Pedosphaera parvula Ellin514: one gene and its partner. The protein of the gene in region 1 interacts with the protein of each later gene in a pairwise test. Links are inferred from orthologs where the notes say so. Each region holds a gene or a part of one and is shown on either strand. Other genes may lie near its edges. The genes, in order: rplA and thrS.

Region 1 (11,109 bases):
TCGTGCCGTAAAGGTTTCCGTCACCTCCGAAAATCAGGCCGGCATAGGGATTCGCTCCATTGGTTGAGTAAAACGTGGCAAGCATCGTCTGCCCTTTGTTCGTTGTATATTTGAATATCGTGCCATAATTGCTGATGCCGCCTTGATACGTCGTTCCGTAAAACTCGCCGCTGCTGCCGAGAGTCAATCCGGAATAAGGAGTTCCGCCGTTCAGGCCGCCGAAATTCAGCAGTGTGGTAAACGAGTTATCCGTTTTTTTGACTCGAAAGATTGTTCCCCAACCTCCAGCGTCGCCGCCGGCTGAGGTTGTTCCATAGAAATTCCCGTCTGTTCCAACCGTCAACGCCGCATTGGGATTGGCTCCGTTGCAGACAAAAGATTTCAACGTCGACAGACCCCCGTTTGTGGTCACTTCAAAGACGAGTCCATAGCCGCCAAGGCCGCCACCAGGGGCCGTGCTATAAAAGTTGCCGTCGCTAGCCAGGGTCAACCGGCTGTTGGGCGATGCCCCGATCGTCATATTAAACGAAAGCAGAGAAGTCATCGCCCCATTGGTCGTGATTTGGAACATTGTACCACGGCCGATGCTCCCTCCCCCCGCCGTCGTTCCATAGAAATTTCCGTTGGTTGAGAGCGTCAGGGGCCCCACCGGATACGCGCCATTCGAATTATTGAAGTAGAATAGTGTCGTTAATGCTCCATTCGTGGTTACCTTGAAGATTGTTCCAAAATCACCGGGGCCGCCATGAGAAGTGGTGCCGTAAAGTTGCCCGTCCTTGCCCAGCGCCAGTCCGGAACGTGGATATGCCCCATTGGTGTTGTTGAAGGAGACCAGTGAAGTCAATGTTCCGTTCGGCGTAATTTTAAATACTGTTCCGTAATTGCTGGCACCGCCGCGATAGGTCACGCCATACAGATTGCCGTCATATCCAAAGGTCAACTTCGAATCACCGGCAGGATTGTCTCCATTCGTGCCAGCGAATGATGTCAGCGTGGTCAAAACCCCGCCGGGGGTGATTTTAAACACCGTGCCAAAATTGACGTAATTTTCGCCGTCAAAGCCACCCCAGTATGTCGTCCCGTAAAAGTTGCCATCTGCCCCCAGAACGAGGCCATTGGGACTCTGGCCAGACTCCCATCCGTAGAAATTAAACAGAGTCACCAGCGTGCCGCTGGTCGTCACTCGAAACACTGTTCCCGCGTTATTTGTCCCCCCGTCATAGGTCGTGCCGTAGAGATTGCCGTCGTTTCCCAACGTCAGCCCGGAGCGGGGATAGGAGCCATTGGTGCCATTGAAAGAGACCAACGTGGTCAAAGCACCAGTAAAGGGAGTGAACTTAAAAACCGTCCCATAGCCATTGGTGCCCCCTTGCGACGTTGTGCCGTAAAAATTGCCATCCGCAGCCTGCACCAGGTCGCCTTGCGGAGTTAGTCCATTGGTGCCAACGAATGCAAACACGGGCTCCGGTTGAAGTGTCTGAGACCGGGCAATTGCCAGGGTGCAGGCGAAAAAAAGGCCTGCGAATAAATGTTTCATCATGAATGATCCTCCGCTGACTACACACGCGCGGCGCATGGTTTTCAACTACTTTTGTATAGAGGAATGCTATTTTGCCAGCATTGTCAACACCAACCCCGCGCAGCATCCGATTTTTTGAACGGGACTCGAAGGGCAGCGAGGACATTAAAAAATAGGATGGAAGATGTGTGGGCGCGGCGGATGGCGAGTTTCGAATTTCGAATGAAGATGCTCCGCCTTCCGTTGCTCGGCGGCTACGGGGGACGAGGTTGGAGAGGGGATTTTGGCGTGGTGGAATCCTTCGGTTGGGCTGGGAGGAGCAGGTTGGCGTGTGGGGCCGAAGGTGTTCAAAACAATCATTACCCGGGGCTCAGCACTGTAGAGACCAGTGCTTCACCCCGGGCTATAACGTGGGCGGGCTTTCAGCCCTTTCCATAGAGCCTCTGGGGCGAGGCTGGAGGGGATTTTGGGGTGGTGGAATCCTTCGGTTGGAGTGGGAGGAGCAGGTTGGCGTGTGGGGCCGAAGGTGTTCGAAACAACCATTACCCGGGGCTCAGCACTGTAAAGACCAGTGCTTCACCCCGGGCTGTAACGTGGGCGGGCTTTCAGCCCTTTCCATAGAGCCTCGGGGGCGAGGTTGGAGGGGATTTTGGCGTGGTGGAATCCTTCGGTTGGGCCGGGAGGAGCAGGTTGGCGTGTGGGGCCGAAGGTGTTCGAAACAACCATTACCCGGGGCTCAGCACTGTAGACACCAGTGCTTCACCCCGGGCTGTAACGTGGGCGGGCTTTCAGCCCTTTCTATAGCGCCTCGGGGGACGAGGCGGAGAGGGGAATTGTTGGGAATGTTGGAGGACGGAGGGGACGGATGCAGAAAATTCGAATGGCGATTTTTGAGTTTTGAATGGAAAGGGTGAGTTGGTTGAGTGTGATTGCCTGGGGAGAAATGTGATCCGGCTCACACCGGGATGCTACGGGGTATTGAGGCCTGGCGGTGGGATGGAGTCGTGGGTCGCGTGCGCGAAGGGGATCGCGAAGCAAGGTTAGAGACTCCTCACGTCGTCTCCTACGCGAGAGAACGTGCCTGGCGGTTGGATGGAAGTCGTGGGTCGCGTGCGCGGGTTGGGGTGAGGGGAGTGGTTAGATCGTGGGCCGTGTTTTCGGCGTGTGGCGTGTGGACGGACGCAGAAAATTTCGAATGGCGATTTTGAATTTTGAATGGAAAGGGTGAGTTGGATGAGTGCGATTGCATGGGGAGAAATGTGATCCGGCTCACACCGGATGCTACGCGGTATTGAGGCCTGGCGGTTGGATGGAGTCGTGGGTCGCGTGCGCGAAGGGGATCGCGAAGCAAGGTTAGAGACTCCTCACGTCGTCTCCTACGCGAGAGAACGTGCCTGGCGGTGGGATTGGGATTGTGGGGCGCGTGCGCGTATGGAGGCGAAGTTGGGCGGGCACCGAAGTCCGCCCTATCGAGCCAAAAGGGTGGTTGTGATTAGCTGGCGAGTTTTTGGTAGCGGTCGGTGACGTAGTCCCAGTTGATGATGTTGAAGAAGGCGGCGACGTAGTCGGGTCGGCGGTTTTGGTATTTCAAATAGTAGGCGTGTTCCCAGACGTCGATGCCGAGGAGCGGGGTGTGGGTGAGGTTGGTCCCGTAGCGGCCCTTGAGGGCGTCGGCACCGGCGGTGGTGCCGGGTGCGCCGAGGCCGAGGGAGATGGGGGTGTCCTGGTTGGCGGTGGAGAGGATGGAGAGATGTTTGTCTGTTCCGATGACGAGCCAGGCCCAGCCGCTGCCGAAGCGTCCGAGGGCGGACTTGGTGAGTTCGTCTTTGAAGCCGGTGAAGTTCATAAAGTATTTGTCGATGGCCCGGGCGAGTTCGCCTTTGGGTTCGCCGCCACCGTTTTTGCTGAGCATTTGCCAGAAGAGGGAATGGTTGTAGTGGCCGCCGCCGTTGTTTTGGATGGCGGTGCGGACGGTTTCGGGGAGGGCGTGAGGATTATTGAGGAGTTCTTCGAGAGATTTTTTCTCGAGGTCGGGGTGGCCGGCGAGGGCTTTGTTGAGATTGGTGACGTAGGCTCCGTGGTGTTTGTCGTGATGGATTTCCATTGTCTTCGCGTCGATGTGGGGTTCGAGGGCGTCGAAGGCGTACGGCAATGGCGGGAGGGTGAAGGGGGCGGTGCTGGTGGGGACGGCGGCGATGGGGGTGTTGGTGTCGGCGGCAAGTGCGGGGAGGATGGTGGCACAGGCGGCGGTGGCGATGGCGGTGGTTTTGAGAGCGTGGCGTCGAGTGATCATAAGTAAACCCTTTCGGTTAAAAGCTGATTTCTGCGGATACCCTGTTTCCCAGAGGTCAATTGGTTGAGGGAAGATAGACGATGTGGGTGGCGGGTGGCAAGTGCGGGGAAGGAGGGTTTTGGGGGAGCCAAGTGGAATTGAGAGGTCAGCCGAGTTTCTTCAGAATTTTTTTGTGGGCGCTGGGGAAGGGGAGTTGGTGGAGTTCGGCGAGGGTCTTCCATTGAGTAGGTAAATGGGTTTGAGTGTCTGGATTGGCGAGGGTGGCGCGAAAGACTTGGAGTGTGATGCGGTAGCGGGTGATGGTGTGCTTGATGGTGCAGAGTGGAGTGGGGGAGTGTAAAGTAAGGCGAAGAGGATCGATTTGTGTGGCCGGGGTGGGATGAGGGAGGTCGGGGTTTACTTCGAGGTTGGGGAATTCCCAGAGGTGTGCATTGACGACACCGGCGGGGCGTTGGGTGACGAGGAAGCGGTGTTGATGTTCGATAACGAAGGCGAAGAATTTTCGTTGGGTTGCGGCAGTGCGTTCGCCGAGGTTGGGAAGCGATTCGACTTTGCCAGTGTGGTGGGCGATGCAATCTTGACGCACGGGACAGATGAGACATTGCGGTTGGCGTGGGGTGCAGATCAGAGCGCCGAGTTCCATCAGGGATTGATTTAAATGAGAGCAGGCTGAGGGGTGAGACTTGTTATTATTTGAATTGCTTGCAGAGACGACGAGAGCTTCGGCGAGGGACCAGAGTTGTTCGTTGGTGATTTTGTCACGGGGATTTTCTGCGATGCCAAAAAGTCGGGTGAGGACGCGGATGACATTGCCGTCGAGGAGAGGCTTGGGTTGATTAAAGGCAATGCTGGCAATGGCGCCGGCGGTGTAGCGTCCGATGCCTTTGAGAGCGAGAATGGAATCGAAGTCGCTCGGGAATGAGCCGTCGTGCCGGGACATGATTTCCTGCGCAGCTTGTTGCATATTGCGAACGCGGGTGTAGTAACCGAGGCCTTCCCAGAGTTTGTGGATGCGTTCGGGAGCGGCTTCGGCGAGAGATTGGATGGTGGGCAGGTTTTGCATCCAATGTTCCCAGTAGGGGATGACGGTTTTGACCTGGGTTTGTTGGAGCATGATTTCAGAAACCCAGATGGCGTAGGGATCGCGGGTGCGGCGCCATGGGAGGTCGCGAGCGCTTTGTGAAAACCAGTGGAGCAGGGCGGAGGCGAGGGCGTGGATCTTCAAATCCTTTTGGGAAGGCTTGGGCTCGACATTCGGTTTAGCGCGGCGGACACTTTTGCTGCTCACAGTTGCGAAGATTAAGGCAAACCCATAGGATGACACAACGCTGTGAAACCAATTACCAGTCATACCTGCAAATTAACCGATGCTCAAGCGAAGGCGCTCGAGGTTTATTTGAAGTCACATGACTTCGAACTTCGGGAAGTGCCGTACGCGCGATTTGCCGGGGCCAAAAAGGATCTCAATGTGGTTTTCTACGAGAGTGGGAAGCTCGTTTTGCAGGGGAAGGGGACGCAGGATTTCATTGAGTTTGTGCTGGAACCTGAAATTTTACAGGAGGCCAAGCTGGGTTACGAGGAGGTGCTGAATCCTGAGTTGCTGGCGCCCAGATTGGGTGTGGACGAAAGTGGCAAGGGTGATTTTTTTGGGCCTTTGTGCGTGGCAGGGGTGTATGTAAATGAATCGGTCGTGAGGGCATGGAAAGAGGCGGGGATTCGCGATTCAAAGAACATTTCCAGTGATAAGAAGATCCGGGAGCTGGCCGAACTCATCCGCGAAACCCCCGGCTGTGTGACGACTGTGGTGCCAATCGGAAATGAGGCATATAATAGGCTTTATGCGAAAATGAGGAGTGTAAATACCCTTTTGGCTTGGGGGCACGCACGGGTGATCGAGAATTTAATGGGACGGCAGCAAATGATGAAACCGCCTCCGATTCGGGCGATTAGCGACCAATTTGCTGCGAGCAAAGATACTGTGGCGAAGGCGTTAATGAACTTGGGCCGGCAAGTTGAGTTGGTGCAAAGGCATAAAGCGGAAGAGGATATAGCAGTCGCAGCGGCTTCCATTTTAGCCAGAGATGAGTTCGTGAGCCGACTAGGGACTTTGGAAAAGCAGTATGGAATGGGGTTTCCCAAGGGGGCTTCTGTTCTGGTTGACAAAGCAGCAAAAGAATTTGTCAGCCGTTATGGGAGTGAGGAATTGACGAAAGTGGCTAAGATGCATTTTCGCACGGCCTTGCGCGCGCAAGGGTTGCCAGAACCCCCAAAAACCGAGTGGCGGCGAGCTTCCTCTTCTAAGAACAAAGAAAAGGACTAAAAAAGTGCACAGAAGTGATGAAAAAGCGATTGACAGTCGTTATTACCCCAAGTAATTTCGATTTCAGTCATTGGGCCGTAAGACGAAAAAAATCATAGCCCCGGCAAGTTTTTTCGGTAATAAAGCTTGGGGAATGGTTTTTTGTCGCTTTTGTGTGTCAGGATTATAAGGTCATTTATGGCCATGCCCATGTAGCTCAGTTGGCAGAGCACGTCCTTGGTAAGGACGAGGTCATCAGTTCAATCCTGATCATGGGCTCCATTTAAATAGAAGCTGAATAGAGAAAAGTAAAAAATAACACCAGGAGATCGAGTAATGGCAAAAGAAAATTTCAATAGAACGAAACCGCACGTCAACGTCGGAACGATTGGTCACGTTGACCATGGTAAATCCACTCTTACTGCCGCCATCGTGGAAGTGCAAAACCGCAAAGGTTTGGCTCCGAAAATCTCCTACGCTGAAATCACTAAGGGCGGAACTGTGCGCGATGAAACCAAGACAGTAACCATTGCTGTTTCTCACGTGGAATACGAAAGCGCCACCCGTCACTACGCTCACGTTGACTGCCCTGGACACGCTGATTATGTAAAGAACATGATCACCGGTGCTGCGCAGATGGACGGTGCCATTCTGGTGGTCAGCGCTGCTGATGGTCCCATGCCTCAGACCCGCGAGCACATTCTGTTGGCTCGTCAGGTCGGTGTGCCTGCAATCGTGGTCTTTTTGAACAAGGTTGACCTCGTTGATGATCCGGAATTGTTGGATCTCGTCGAAATGGAAATTCGTGACTTGTTGAACAAGTATCAATTCCCAGGCGACAAGACCCCGGTTGTTCGTGGTAGCGCCACTGCCGCCATGGCTGCGAAGCCTGAAGGTGAGAAGGCTATCCAGGACTTGTTGGACGCTGTTGATGCCTTTATTCCGCTGCCGACTCGCGAAGTCGACAAGCCGTTCTTGATGTGCATCGAAGACGTATTCAACATTGAAGGTCGTGGAACCGTGGTGACTGGTCGCGTTGAACGCGGTGAGTTGAATCGTATGACCGAAGTTGAAATCATAGGACTTGGCGAGACTCGCAAGACCACAGCAACTGACATTGAAATGTTCCGTAAGCTGTTGGATAAGGCCAGTGCTGGTGACAACGTTGGCGTGCTTTTGCGCGGCACCAAGAAGGAAGAAGTTGAGCGTGGCATGGTTTTGGCCAAGCCAGGCACAATTAAGCCCCATACCAAGTTCAAGGCTGAAGTATATGTGCTCTCCAAAGAAGAGGGTGGTCGTCATACTCCGTTCTTCAACAAATATCGTCCTCAGTTTTACTTCCGCACCAGCGATGTCACTGGAAATGTGACCTTGCCTGAGGGAGTTGAAATGGTGATGCCTGGTGATAACGTTTCGGTTGAAATCGAGCTTATTGCCCCGGTCGCCATGGAAAAAGGACAACGTTTCGCCATCCGTGAGGGTGGACGCACGATCGGTGCCGGTCGTGTGAGTGACGTGGTCGTTTAAGTTTTGGCTTGAGCTTATGGAGCGTGGGAGAGTATTCTCCCACCTCCTTTTTTGTCTGGTTTGAAACTTAGAGATAGCCACTCTCAAACAGACGAGTAGGGCGGTAGCTCAATTGGTAGAGTAGCGGTCTCCAAAACCGTCGGTTGGGGGTTCGAGTCCCTCCCGCCCTGCCAAAACTGAAGTCGGAGGGGTGGCAGAGTGGTCGATCGCGGCGGTCTTGAAAACCGTTAAGGTGTAACAGCCTTCGGGGGTTCGAATCCCTCCCCCTCCGCCAAGTGTAAGCGTAAGTGTAAAGACTGTGAATAATAACTATTTTATTTATATCTGGATCGCCATAGCGGTTGTGGCCTTCGCGATTTTGTGGAAGCAAGGCCAGTTGTTGCGGCTGTCCAACTACATCCAGGAAACCCGGGAGGAGTTGAAGAAGTGCACTTGGCCGACTTGGGCGGAGCTGAAAGGTTCAACTCTGGTGGTGATGATTTGCATCGCGTTGATTGCCATCTTCACGATTGTGGTTGACTTTGTTTTTGCAAGTTTCGTCCGCTGGGTTTCATAAAAAGGATATCATTATGCGAAGCCAGTGGTTTGTAATACATACTTTGTCCGGACAAGAGCAAAAGGTTAAAGAGAGCATTGAGAAGCGGATTAAAGCCGAGGAGATGGAAGAATACATCAAGGAAGTCCTCGTGCCGATGGAAAAGGTTGTTGAAGTTCGCAACCAGAAGAAGACGGTGTCCACCCGCAAGCTCTGGCCCGGTTATGTCTTCGTTGACATGGCGCTCTTGGACGAAAACAAGCGCATTATCGAGAAACCTTGGTATTTCATTAAAGAGACCCAGGGGGTGATCGGTTTTGTTGGTGGTGAGCCACCTACGCCGACTCCAGCGGATGAAGTCGAGTCCATCAAGTCGCAGATTTCTGACTCGGAAGAGCGCGAGAAGCCGAAGGTCAATTTTGAAGTAGGTGAGACGGTCAAAATCAATAATGGACCGTTCCTTAATTTCAGCGGCGTAATTGAGGAAATTGAGCCCGAGCGCGGCAAGTTGAAGGTAACGGTCAATATTTTCGGTCGTAACACGCCGGTGGAATTAGAATACTGGCAGGTAGAAAAAGCTTAATTAGAGATTTTATGGCAAAGAAGATTACTGGACAGATTAAATTGCAAATTCCTGCCGGGCAGGCAAATCCGGCACCGCCCGTTGGTCCTGCTTTAGGTCAACACGGCGTGAACATCATGGCGTTTTGCAAAGAATTTAATGCGGCTACAAAAGCAGATACTGGTCTCGTCATTCCGGTGGTGATCACCGTTTATCAAGACAAGTCATTTACCTTCATTACCAAATCTCCACCCGCTTCTGTTCTGCTGAAGAAAGCTGCTGGAATTACTTCCGGTTCCAAGACGCCCAACAAGGAAAAGGTTGGCAAGGTAACGCGTAAGCAGGTCTTGGATATCGTAAAGTTGAAGCTCAAAGATTTGAACGCGTCTTCCGAGGAAGCTGGTTTTCGCGTTGTAGCTGGAACTGCCCGCAGCATGGGCATTGACATTGTCGGTTAAATTCAACCGCGGGAGAGCTCATAACTCGTTTGCACCGCTCAAATAAATGCCAAAGAAATACAGTAAGAGATATAGGAAAGGCCTCGAGTTGGTAGATGCAAAGAATCACTACCCCCTCAAGAATGCCGTGGAAGTGTTGGCCAAGTTCCCGAAAGCCAAATTCAACGAAACGGTCGAGGTTGCTTTCAGGCTAGGCGTCGATCCCAAACAATCGGACCAAATGGTTCGTGGCACAGTTCCTTTGCCTCATGGCAGTGGAAAAACAGTGAAGGTCCTTGTTTTCGCCAAGAACGGTGCCGCGGCTGATGCGGCTCGTGCAGCAGGAGCTGAGTTTGTCGGGTATGAGGAAATGATCAAAAAGTGCGTCGAAGGATGGACTGACTTTGATATTGCCATCGCTACTCCTGAGTCAATGGTCGAAGTTCGTAAGTTGGGTAAGGTGCTGGGGCCTCGCGGTTTAATGCCTAATCCCAAGACTGGCACTGTAACTGACGACACTGCCAAAGCGGTGAAAGAAGTTAAAGCGGGCCGCGTTGAGTTCAAGCTGGATAAGTCTGGTAATGTTCATGTTCCCGTTGGAAAGGCCTCCTTTACGCCCGCCCAACTCGCGGAAAATGCCCGTGCTGTTATTGAAGCGGTTGCCAAGGCCCGTCCATCAAGCGTAAAAGGCTCTTATCTCCAGAGCTGCACGCTGTCTGCTACCATGAGTCCGCCCGTGCGCATTGATTTGCGTGAGTTTGTGGCGACTGTTTAACCCTTAATTTCACAAGAACATGCGTGCTGAAAAGAAAAACATTACTCAAGAATATCTTTCCCGCCTGAATGCGTCGCCCTTCTTTATTGTGGTGAACTATCAAGGCTTGAAGGTGGGACCGATCACTGATTTGCGCAAACGCCTGATTAAGGCTGGAGCTGAGGTCCACGTGGTCAAAAACTCATTATTCCGCATCGCCGCCAAGGAAGCCGGTGTGGCAGATTTGAATGGCGCTTTGACCGGACAGATTGCTGTAATTACTGGTCAGAAGGACGTTTCTGCAGCTGCCAAGATCGTTAAAACCTTTAGCAGCGAGTTTGAGAAGCTGAAAGTTAAATTCGGTTATTTGAACAATAATCGATTGGAAGCGTCTGACTTGTCTGCGTTGGCAGATTTGCCGTCCATCGAAGTTCTCCGTGGCAAATTGCTCGGCGTTCTGCAAGCCCCGGCCTCTACGTTGGTGGCCTTGCTCAATACGCCAGGAAGCCAGCTAGCTCGTGTTTTGCAAGCCCGAGTAGACAAAGGAGCGTAATAGGGTATAATTTAGGGCTTTTGCAGCCCGAATGATTTCGGTCCCATTCTAGCCGATGGGATCGAAAATAACAAACAACAAGGTAAATCGTCGGCTTGCAGGCAGTAGGCTTAATGCATCCATGGCCGTGGATGGCGACGAGACTGAAAGGTTAACATGGCTGACTTAGCAACACTCGTAGATCAACTCGGAAAATTGACCGTTATCGAAACCGCAGAATTGGTTAAGCAACTGGAATCCGCCTGGGGCGTTACTGCCGCAGCTCCCGTTGCCGCAGCTGCCGCACCTGGTGCTGGCGGTGGCGCTGCTGCTCCTGCAGCAGAAGCCAAGACTGCCTTTGACGTGATCCTCGTCTCGGTTCCTGCCGACAAGAAGATCTCTGTCATTAAGGTTGTTCGTGAAGTCAAGGCTGGCCTCGGTTTGGCTGAAGCCAAAGCATTGGTGGAAGGTGCTCCAAAGCCCGTGCTCGAAGGTGCTCCAAAGGCGGATGCAGATGCCGCCAAGAAGAAGCTGGAAGAAGCTGGCGCCAAGGTCGAAGTCAAGTAATCGTCCTTTTATATTCAGGGCGGTAGGTTCATTCCTACCGCCCTGAATCGCCTGCAAGACTGATTTTTACGCCGGTACACTTGC
Region 2 (11,151 bases), on another replicon or contig:
TGACGCTTACCGCAACAAAACCGATAAGGGCCAGTGCGCAATATTTTATGATCCGCAAAGAATTCACGGTCGCCTGCGAGAATGTCTTGTTTTGTCTTACGTATCCCAACACCTTGAATGCGTGATAGAGGGCCGCGAAAAACGGAGTGGAACCGATAACGGCATACACCACAAAGGAATTGAAATACATCTGAAACAGTGTGGCGTTCGCATTTGCGCCCTCGACGTGAGGCTCCCAAAGCATGAAAGCAAGAGCGCCGATGCCGATAAGCACAATCACTCCTTGAAGAAATATTGTTGAGCCTCGGTTCATGTTTCTATCTTGATTCATAATTTATCGTTTGTCGATATTTTTTTATCGTTATTTTTGAACCGGGAGGAATCCGAACCGGAGATCCACCTCCTTTGAACATTTTCGGTTCAGTCGACTTTCCAAAGCTCTGCTTGTATAGGTTTTACCGGATTTGCATACTGCGTCCGCACCGATGATTAAGCATAATAAACATCTGTTTCTTTTTGTCGGGATCATTCTCTCCTTGTTCCTATCGCTTCCCCTGGCAGTGACCGCCGAGACGGAACTGGTGCCGCCGGGGTTTCGGCCCATTCCGCTCGGGGTGCATGCGTTGAAGGGCGGGAAGGTGGTGGTGAAGCCCGGTGAAACTTTGGACGGCGCTACGATCCTCATCCGGGACGGTTTTATTGAGAAGGTGGGAAAGGATCTTGCCATTCCGGCCGATGCACGGGTTTGGGACATGAAAGGGCTGACGATCTATGCCGGTTTAATCGACCCTTACCTCGCTCTTGAAGCCAAACCTGCGGCCAAGGCGGAAAAGAAGGATTCGGAGGATTCCGGCCTGACGGGCGGTGGAATCAGATTTTTTGGCACCACTCCGCAGGAACACGAAACCGAAGGGCCGGGAAGCGAAGTGGGATTGGTCACACCCGAACGTCGCATGGCCCGCACCTTCGCTCCGGATGCCAAGGTATTGGCGAGTCTGCGGGAACTGGGATTCACCACCGCCAATGTGGTTCCGAACAAGGGGATTATTCGCGGCACGAGCACGTTTGTAGCGCTTTCGGATGAAGAACCGAGCCACGCCATCATCAAACCGGATGTGTTCCAACACGTTTCCTTTGACCTCGAAAACCGCAAAGAAGATACCTATCCCGAATCGCCGATGGGCGCGGTGGCGGCGGTGAGGCAGGCCTTCTTCGACGCGCAACATTATATTATCGAACAGGTATATCATCAGAAGCATCCCGACGTGCATAAGCGCCCGGCGTTCAATTTCAATGTGAGTCTGGAAGCATTGGCGCCAGCGACTCAAAAGCGGATGAAGGTGGTTTTCGATCCGAAGGACGCCTTGCTGGTGGATCGTGCGGCGCGCATTGCGCACGAGATGAATCTGGATTTTTACATGGTCTCGAGCGGCGAGGAATGGCGTCGCCCGGACCTGGCCAAAGCGGCGGGAGTGCCATTCATCGTTCCACTTAATTATCCCGCGCTCCCGAAGATGCCCAGCGATGATGATTGGAGCCAGGTGACGTTGGATGAATTGCGCGCGTGGGATTGGGCTCCGGAAAACCCGGCGGTGCTGCACAATCAAGGACTCGAGATTGCCCTGACCACTTCGGGACTCACCGAGAAAAAGGATTTCCGCAAAAACCTGCGACTGGCGATCGATCGCGGCTTGTCCGAAACCAACGCGCTCGCGGCGATGACGACCGTGCCGGCAAAACTTTGCGGTCTCGATAATTTGCTCGGAACCATCGAACCCGGCAAGCAGGCCAACTTCACGATCGTGAATGGGAAAGGCTACTTCGATCCGGAATCAAAGGTTCATTCCGTCTGGATCGATGGTCGGTTTTATCGCGTGCCCGGCGAATCTGCTGAGGAGGAGGAAAAGGAGGGGAAGCCAGCGAAGACACAGGAGCGCGAAGAAAAAGTAGCAAAGCCCACCACGCCGGAAGGGGGCGATCCCAACAAGATCCAGCCTGAATCTCCGGAGACGGGCGCTCCTGAAAAGACCAAACCAAAACCCGAGACAAAGCCGGAGACAAAACCTGAGATTGCCACAACCGAGCCAGGCAAATCAAAAGAGGATAAAAAGCAGGAGGAAAAGGAAAAGAAGCTGGCCAAGATGAAAGATCTGCAGAAGCGCATTGCCCATTCACCTTTGGAAGGGCGCGGCGCCATCAGCAATCCACCCGCCCTGCTAATCCGCGGCGCGACGATTTGGACCTGCGGTCCGGAAGGCCGGTTGGAGAATGCTGACTTCTATATCAAGGGCGGCAAAGTTGAGCAGGTTGGAACGAACCTTTTTGCCCACAGCAGCGTTCCCAAGGACACCACAGTCATTAAAGGTGATAACCTCAACATCACACCCGGCATCATTGATTGTCACAGCCACAGCATGATTCTTGGCGATGTGAACGAATCCACCCTGCCCTCTACGGCGATGGTGAGGATTGGCGATGTGGTCAATTCTGAAACCGAAAATATTTACCTGCAACTGGCTGGCGGCCTGACTGTGGCCAACCTGCTTCACGGCTCCGCCAATCCAATCGGCGGCCAAAACTGCGTCATCAAACTGCGCGACGGTGAAACACCGGAAGGTCTCAAATTCGAAGGAGCCATGCTTGGGATTAAATTTGCTCTCGGCGAAAACGTGAAGCAAGCGAACTGGGGTGACAAAGCCGTAACACGTTTTCCGCAGACCCGCATGGGTGTGGAAACATTTTTTGCCAACCGTTTCACGGCCGCGCAACAATATCTCAAGGCTTGGGCCGATTATAAAAAGTCGGGCGGTCTGCCACCCCGTCGCGATTTGGAATTGGAAGCCATTGGCGAAATCATCCAGGGCAAACGTCTCATTCATTGCCATTCGTATCGGCAGGATGAAATCCTGATGCTGATGCGATTGATGGAGCGGTTTGGCGTAAAGATCGGCACATTCCAGCACGTGCTGGAGGGTTACAAGATCGCCGATGAAATCGCGAAGCACGGGGCGGGAGGATCCACTTTCTCCGATTGGTGGGCCTACAAATTCGAAGTGTACGACGCCATTCCTTACAACGGCAGTTTGATGCGTGATCGCGGCGTGGTGGTTTCCTTTAACTCTGATTCAGACGAATTGGCCCGCACCATGAATTTGGAAGCGGCCAAAGCTGTGAAGTATGGCGGGGTTCCTGAAGAGGAGGCGCTGAAATTCGTTACGTTGAATCCGGCGAAACAGTTGCACATCGATAAAAATGTCGGCTCGCTTGAACCGGGTAAGGATGCCGATTTTGTTCTCTGGTCCAAATCTCCCCTGAGTTCCGAAACCATCTGCCTGGAAACCTGGATTGAAGGCAAAAAGTATTTTGACTATTCATTATCCCCTGCCCGCACGAAAGCCCTGAGCCAGGAGCGCGCTGATCTCATCGCCAAAGCCCAAAAGCTGGCCAAGCTTTCCGATGACGGCAGCGGTTCCGGTGAAGGCGGCTCGGATGATAAGTCTTTTTTCCATCAATCCCTTGAACACAAGTACGATGGCCATGTGCGGCATTGTCTCGATGAAGAATAATCTTTTAAGAAAACCGAGTCGGCCTTACCACCACGCATTGTGGTCGGCTGTCGCTGGTATCCTGCTGGCTTTTACTGCCAGCCGTGTTTCGGCTGAATCCATGTTGCTGAGCAACGCCATTGTGCACACCGTCTCCCACGGCACCATCACGAACGGGCAGGTGTTGGTGAATGGAAATAAGATTGAAGCGGTTGGCACGAATCTCACAGCCTCCTCAGCCAAGGTCATCGATCTCAAAAGCCAGCACCTTTATCCCGGGATGATCGCACTGGACAGCGCGCTGGGTTTGACGGAAATCGAAGCCGTGCGCGCCACCCGCGATATGAGCGAAGTGGGAGACTACCACCCTGAGGTGCAATCCTGGATTGCCGTAAACCCGGATTCCGAACTTATTCCCGTCACTCGCGCCAATGGCATCTCTCATGTCGAACCCGCACCGCAAGGTGGTGTGGTCGGAGGAGTTTCCGGAGTCGTCGCGCTGGATGGTTGGACGACCGAACAAATGACCATCAAACGTCCTGCCGCACTGCATGTGTATTGGCCGGAGATGAAGCTCGACACGACGCCCAAGGAAAAGTTCAAGGATCAATCCAAATACAAATCTCTCGAAGACCAGGCGAAGGAGCGCCAGTTGAAGATAAAGTCGCTGGACGATTTCTTTCTGGAAGCCCGCGCCTATGCGAAGGCACGGGAGGTCGCGAAAGGAAAAGGCACTGATTTTGGCATCAATCCGCCGTGGGAAGCGATGTTGCCCGTGGTCCGTGGAGAGATTCCCATCATGGTCCATGCTGATGAATTCCGGCAAATTAAAGCCGCTCTCCGTTGGGCCCAAACCAACCAATACAAAATAGTGTTGGTGAATGGGAACGATGCAATGATGGCTGCCGACATTCTTTCCTCGAGCAAAACACCGGTCGTTTTTGAACGCACCTTCGCGATACCGCCACGGGATTATGAAGCCTACGACGCGCATTATCGCACACCTGAATTACTCCGCCGCGCCGGCGTGAAAGTGGCGTTCAGCGTTGGTTCCGACAGCTTTCATGCCGCCATGGCCAAGAATCTTCCTTACTCAGCGGCCCAGGCGGTGGCTTTCGGTCTGCCGGAAGAGGAGGCGCTCAAAGGGCTGATGCTCTATCCAGCCGAAATTTTGGGCATCGCAGACCGGCTTGGCTCCATTGAAGCCGGCAAGGAAGCGACGCTTTTTGTTTGTGACGGCAGCATTCTAGACCTGCGCGCGAATGTGAAGCAAATGTGGATCGCCGGAAAGGAAGTCAGCCTGGAGAGCCGACACACCCGCCTCTACGAAAAATATAAGAATCGGCCTCGAACCAAATAGCTTTGCTCCCGAAATTCGTCGCACCAAAACCCGCCACAAATCATGAATACACTCTCCCCGCTTCGAACATTGCCACTTTTCCTTGCGCTGGCGGTTACACCAATCACCTACTCAGGAGCACAATCGACCAATCATCCCGCTCCACTCACCCGCGCCCATGCCCATAACGATTACGAGCATAAGCACCCGTTCTTCGATGCAGTCGAGCAAGGCTTTTGCAGCGTGGAGGCGGATATCCATTTAGTGAATGGGCAACTGTTGGTCGCTCACAATTCCAGGGATGTCGATCCAGCGAAGACTTTGCAATCGCTCTACCTGGATCCGATGCGCCAACGCATCAAGAAGAATGGTGGACGGCTATATGCCAACGGCCCGGAATGCACGCTGCTGATTGATTTTAAAACCGAGGGCAAAACCACCTATGCAGTTCTTGGCAAGGTTCTGGCCGAATACTCCGATATTCTGAGCGTCTTTAAAGATGGCAAACTGGAAACCAACGCCATCACTGTGGTCCTCACCGGCGGTTACTCGCGCGAAGCGGTCAAGGCTCAAGCCATGCGTTATGCGGTTTGCGATGGCAAAATTCCCGATTTGGAGAAGAATCCACCCGCAAATCTCGTGGCCTGGATCAGTGAGGATTGGAGTAAATTTTTCAAGTGGCAGGGCCATGGCCAGATGCCGGTGGACGAAAAGGAAAGATTGATTCAATTCGTCACCAAGGCCCATGAACAGGGTCGCCGCATACGCTTTTGGGATGCGCCTGACCGGCCCGCTTTCTGGAAGGAAATGCTGGCCGATGGCGTCGATTTGATCAACACGGACGACTTGAAAGGTTTTCAAACATTTTACAATTCAAGGTGATAAGGGTATTGCGTGACTACTTTCGTTTGCCAAAAGCCTTTGGATTCGTTAGTGTTTGACCATGGCAGCAAGCCAGAGCACAACTACGACATTTTAGCGTTCACGGAAAAGAACCCGTGGACGCCAACGCCTCGATTTTGCCTTTCGAGGCGTTTTTGTTTACCCGTTTAAGCAACCTGGAAATCTATAGATATGCGTTACGTCATGAAACAGAAGGTGTTCTCTTTTGGTGATGATTTCGTCATCAAAGATGAGCAGGGAAAGGAGGTCTTCTTCGTGGATGGCCGTGCCTTTAGCCTGGGCGACAAGCTTTCGTTTCAAGACATGAGCGGAAATGAACTGGCATTCATTTCTCAAAAACTTTTGTCGTGGGGACCAACCTACGAGATCTATCGTGGCGGAGACCTGGCTGCGGTGGTGAAAAAGCATCTGTTCACGCCCCTGCATTGCCGATTCACCGTCGATGTGCCCGGCCCTGATGACCTGGAAGCGCGGGGCAGTTTTACTGACATGGAATACACTTTTGAGCGCGGTGGCCGGAGGGTTGCTGAAGTATCAAAACGCTGGTTTTCCTGGTCGGACACTTATGGCGTCGAAACAACTCCTGACGCTGATGATATTTTGATTCTAGCCAGCACTGTCGTTATCGATTTGATCTGCCATGGCGATCGTAAAAACCATTAACATTTATCCACATGCAACAAAAACCTGAAGCTGAACGGAAAACTCTGGATGATCGCCAGAAAATGACTGACCTGGAACGCGTCCGCCATTCCTGCGCGCACGTGCTCGCCACCGCCATTCTCCGCCTTTGGCCGGATGCCCAGTTTGCCGCCGGTCCGCCGGTCGAAAACGGCTTTTACTACGATGTCGAACTCAGCCATCGCATCTCCCCGGAAGATTTCGAGAAGATCGAGGCCGAGATGAAGAAGGAAACCAAGGCCAACAATACTTTCGAGAAAGTCGTTGTAACCCGCGAACAGGCGATTAAGGATGCCCAGACCGGCCGCCTGGCTGCGTTGGGTGAACGTGGCACTCCCAGCAAGTTCAAACTGGATATCGTTCAGAACATTCCTGAGAACGAACCTATTTCGTATTACAAGAACGGAGACTTCCTTGACCTCTGCGCCGGACCTCACGTCATGCGCACCGGCAACATCGGGGCTTTCAAGCTGACCCACGTCGCCAGTGCTTATTACAAAGGCGATGAAAAGAATCCTCAACTCCAGCGCATCTACGGCACTGCCTTCAAGAATAAGACCGAGATGGAGGCTTACTTCACCATGTTGGAAGAGGCGAAGAAGCGCGACCATCGAAAGATTGGTCAGGAGATGGGACTCTTTGCCATTGATACGGAATATGTCGGCCCCGGTCTGCCACTTTGGTTGCCCAAAGGTACCATGATCGTGGAAGAATTGGAGAACCTCGCAAAGGAAACCGAGTTCGCAGCAGGTTATGTGCGTGTGAAAACTCCACACCTGGCCAAGGAAAAGATGTACAAGACCTCCGGCCACCTGCCCTATTATGCGGAGAGCATGTTTCCGCCGATGGAATTAAAGGAAAAAGGTGGAGACAGCAATGAGGAGGCGGAACGTTATTATCTCAAAGCCATGAATTGCCCGCATCATCACCGCATCTTTGCGGCGGAACCGCACAGTTATCGCGATCTCCCATTGCGCCTGGCGGAATATGGCACTTGCTATCGTTACGAGCAGTCGGGCGAACTGTTCGGTCTCATGCGTGTCCGTTCGCTCAACATGAACGATGCACATATTTATTGCACCGAAGAGCAATTTGCGGATGAGTTCAACGCAGTGAATGAAATGTATCTGAAATACTTCAAGATTTTCGGTTTGGAGAAATATCAGATGCGCTTCAGCACCCACGATCCAAAGCGGCTGGGCGACAAGTTTGTGAATGAACCCGAACTCTGGAAGAAGACCGAGGACATGGTTCGCAACGTGTTGGTCAAAAACAACATTAACTTTGTTGAAGTGCCGAATGAAGCCGCGTTTTACGGCCCCAAGATTGACGTGCAGGTTTGGAGCGCGATTGGCCGTGAATTTACCATTGCCACCAATCAAGTTGATTTCGCCGTCCCCGCAAAGTTCGGCCTGACTTATCGCGATCGCGACAATACCGAGAAAACCCCGCTCTGCATTCATCGTGCGCCACTCGGCACTCACGAACGCTTCATCGGATTCCTGATCGAGCATTATGCGGGCAACTTCCCGCTCTGGCTGGCTCCCGATCAGGTGCGTGTGCTGACTATTGGCGATGACGAAGCCTTGGTGAACTACGCCAAACTGATTGCCAACGAACTCCGCGCGAACATGGTTCGTTGCGAAACCGATTTTCGTACCGACCCTATCAAAGCCAAGATTGCCGAGGCCGAGCAGACCAAAGTCCACACCATGCTCGTCATCGGACCGCGCGATATGGAAGCTGGCAACGTCAGTGTGCGTCTCCATGGCAAAGGCAGCCTCGGTGCCAAGCCAAAGGGAGAAGTGATTGCTGACATACTGGCTTCAATCAAAGAGCGTCGGAGCTAATCCTTATTCTGTCCATGCGCCAGGCGTGATTCCACTCGCACCTGGCGCATTTGATTACTATACTGGAATTGCGCATGAAACGTTTGTTACTTGCCCTGTTGTCTCTCGCACTAGTCTTCGCGGCAAATGCCGATGAAGGAATGTGGCTTTTCAATCAACCACCTCGTGAAATCCTGCAATCACGCTTTCAGTTCGCTCCCAGCGATGCCTGGTTGGAGCACCTGCAAAAATCTTCGGTCCGCTTCAACTCTGGCGGCTCCGGCAGTTTCGTCAGTGCGGATGGGTTGCTGATTTCCAATCATCATGTTGGTGCGGACGCCTTGCAAAAACTAAGCACGCAGGAGAAGAACTTCCTGCGCGATGGCTTTCACGCACAATCCTTTGCAGAGGAGATAAAATGCCTGGACCTGGAACTCAATGTTCTGGATTCCATTGAAGATGTGACCAGTCGTGTTAACGCTGCCATACCAAAGGCAGTTGATGCCTCAACAGCCTTTCTAGCAAGGCGCAAGATCATTGCCGAAATCGAAAAGGAATCTCAGGATAAAACCAGCATGCGCTCGGACGTTGTCACCCTCTGGCAGGGCGGCGCTTATCATCTTTACCGCTACAAGCGCTTTACCGACGTGCGACTGGTGTTTGCGCCTGAACAACAGATCGCTTTCTATGGTGGCGATCCTGACAATTTTGAATTTCCTCGCTACGACCTCGATATCTGCCTCTTCCGCGCCTACGAAAATGGCAAGCCAGCCACGGTCACAAACTTTCTCAGATTTTCTGCCTCCGGCCCCAAGGATGGCGATTTGGTCTTTGTCTCCGGCCACCCGGGACACACCAGTCGCCTGCTCACGATGTCGGAGTTGGAAGGGCTTCGCGATGAAACCATGCCTTTCAATCTCAGCACTCTCAAACGTCTGGAGGTCCTGCTTGGCAATTGGAGTGCGCGCAACGATGAAAATGCCCGCCGCGCAAGGAAACTCCTCTTTAGCGCTCAAAACGCACGCAAGGCCAATGACGGACGCCTCGCCGGTCTGCTTGATCCGGATTTAATGAATCCGAAGTCAAAGGCCGAATCTGATTTTAAGACCAAGCTCGTTGGCCAGTCTCAATATGCAGATGCGCTCGCGGCATATGACAAAATAACCGAAGCTACCAAAATCCTCATGGCTCAGTCCCGACGACACGCGTTGCTCGAAGGCGGCCAGGCATTTAACTGTGACAGCTTCCGCATCGCCCGCACCTTGTTGCGTGCAGGTGAGGAACGTCCCAAGCCCAATGGTGAACGCCTCCGCGAATTTTCCGAATCGGGCAAAACGTCTCTGGAAATTGCGCTGTTTTCTGAAAAGCCAATTTACACCGATCTGGAGATTCTCACTCTTTCCGACTCGCTCACATTCCTCGCAACCCAATTTGGCGCGAATGATCCGCTTGTGAAAAAAGTTTTGGCTGGCAAATCACCGCGAGATCGTGCTGTGGAGTTGATCACTGGCACCAAAGTGCGCGACGTCGCTTTTCGCAAGCACCTCTATGAAGGAAGTGCAGCCGCAGTTACCGCAGCTCATGATCCCATGATCGAACTGGCTCGCCTGGTCGATCCTGACGCTCGCGCATTGCGCAAGGTTGCGGAGGAGCAGGACGAGATCAAGCAGCAGGCGCATGCTGCCATTTCACGGGCCCGCAACGCATTGCTGGGCACTTCCGGCTATCCCGATGCCACATTCACTCTGCGCCTCTCCTTCGGCACCGTGAAAGGTTATGAAGAAGATAAAAAGACGGTGCTTCCCTTCACCACCTTGGGAGGACTCTACGCTCGCGCAAAGGAGATGAAGAATCGTCCGCCATTCGACTTGCCAATCCTCTGGGAAAAACGCAAATCACATCTAAACTTGAAAACTCCCTTTAATTTTGTGAGCACTTGCGACATCATCGGTGGAAACTCCGGCAGCCCCGTGGTCAACCGCGCAGGTGAATTTATTGGCATTATCTTTGACGGCAACTTGCAAAGCTTGCCCTGGGATTACGCATATAACGACAAGCAAGGACGTGCTGTGTCCGTCGATTCCGCCGCCATCCTTGAAGCGCTGAACAACGTCTACGGCGCCAGGGAACTGGCGGGCGAACTGCTAAAAGGACGGCGCATTCAGTAAACCTCTTGCCTTAGCCGATGATTCACTATTATTGGGATGTATTTCTAGAGTTGATACGCACTCCGTTTCAGCACGTGGAATTAATTTGGGGTATTGTTCCGCTCTACTTTGGGCTCCTGTTGAATGAACTTACATCTGGTAAAGCGAACTTCCGCACCGCCATCCAGACTGGATTCAGCTTTCTCTGGGCCGCAGCGCAATGGCTTTATCCTTATTTCCGACCACACGCAACCGGCGCACGCCAGATCGAGTGGGGCTCGATGCCTGGCATCAATCTCGTGGTAACGATTCTGGTAATTGCCTTCGGTGCAGCCGCCCTCTTCAGTGGTATCCGGCGTCGATATCCCAAATATGGCTCCTTTCTTGGTTATACCCGCTTCAGCAACTACTTCATGATCACCATCTTTGCTATTCAGGCACATTATCCGGAGCTGGGGTGGACCTGGGATCGACTGATTGCCATCGCCCTCTTCGCGCTGCCTATTTGGTTGATCCTGCATTTCGGTTTGATGCCCATCCGCAAGTGATTGGGAAAACACCCGCCACTTCCTTCCTTTAGTGGATTAGACCGCGCTTTGCCTGAACATTTCAACCTGATAGCGCACTTGACGCCCTTTGCCGGGTTGGCTTACCCTTCCCGACTCGCTGGATGGCGAAAACCTATTATATTAGGAAAGCTGGTTTTG

The links.
Region 2: the proteins of rplA (region 1) and thrS interact in binary tests that used the Escherichia coli proteins (3 or more experiments, as listed by UniProt). The link is inferred for Pedosphaera parvula Ellin514 from one-to-one orthologs.

The regions. Positions count from the first base shown.
Region 1 is NZ_ABOX02000010.1:134,618-145,726, reverse strand. Bases 8,188-11,093 are described here. They hold rplA (50S ribosomal protein L1), read left to right. Parts: upstream 8,188-9,239; coding sequence 9,240-9,947; downstream 9,948-11,093. Other genes in these bases: rplL (50S ribosomal protein L7/L12), read left to right, coding at 10,636-11,025; rplJ (50S ribosomal protein L10), read left to right, coding at 9,967-10,479; rplK (50S ribosomal protein L11), read left to right, coding at 8,768-9,193; nusG (transcription termination/antitermination protein NusG), read left to right, coding at 8,208-8,756; secE (preprotein translocase subunit SecE), read left to right, coding at 8,188-8,194. In the rest of the region: CFLAV_RS32130 (choice-of-anchor tandem repeat GloVer-containing protein), read right to left, coding at 1-1,540; CFLAV_RS10300 (superoxide dismutase), read right to left, coding at 3,012-3,812; mutY (A/G-specific adenine glycosylase), read right to left, coding at 3,958-5,100; rnhC (ribonuclease HIII), read left to right, coding at 5,143-6,132; tuf (elongation factor Tu), read left to right, coding at 6,448-7,638; more of secE, read left to right, coding at 7,937-8,187. UniProt on the Escherichia coli protein: One of the primary rRNA binding proteins, it binds very close to the 3'-end of the 23S rRNA. Forms part of the L1 stalk. It is often not seen in high-resolution crystal structures, but can be seen in cryo_EM and 3D reconstruction models.
Region 2 is NZ_ABOX02000024.1:71,973-83,123, reverse strand. What follows is about bases 5,942-8,889. They hold thrS (threonine--tRNA ligase), read left to right. Parts: upstream 5,942-6,461; coding sequence 6,462-8,318; downstream 8,319-8,889. Other genes in these bases: CFLAV_RS18205 (S46 family peptidase), read left to right, coding at 8,393-8,889; CFLAV_RS18215 (LURP-one-related/scramblase family protein), read left to right, coding at 5,971-6,450. Also shown: CFLAV_RS18235 (DUF2975 domain-containing protein), read right to left, coding at 1-313; CFLAV_RS18230 (amidohydrolase family protein), read left to right, coding at 486-3,566; CFLAV_RS18225 (amidohydrolase family protein), read left to right, coding at 3,556-4,905; CFLAV_RS18220 (phosphatidylinositol-specific phospholipase C/glycerophosphodiester phosphodiesterase family protein), read left to right, coding at 4,948-5,766; more of CFLAV_RS18205, read left to right, coding at 8,890-10,465; CFLAV_RS18200 (hypothetical protein), read left to right, coding at 10,483-10,992. UniProt on the Escherichia coli protein: Catalyzes the attachment of threonine to tRNA(Thr) in a two-step reaction: L-threonine is first activated by ATP to form Thr-AMP and then transferred to the acceptor end of tRNA(Thr). The rate-limiting step is amino acid activation in the presence of tRNA.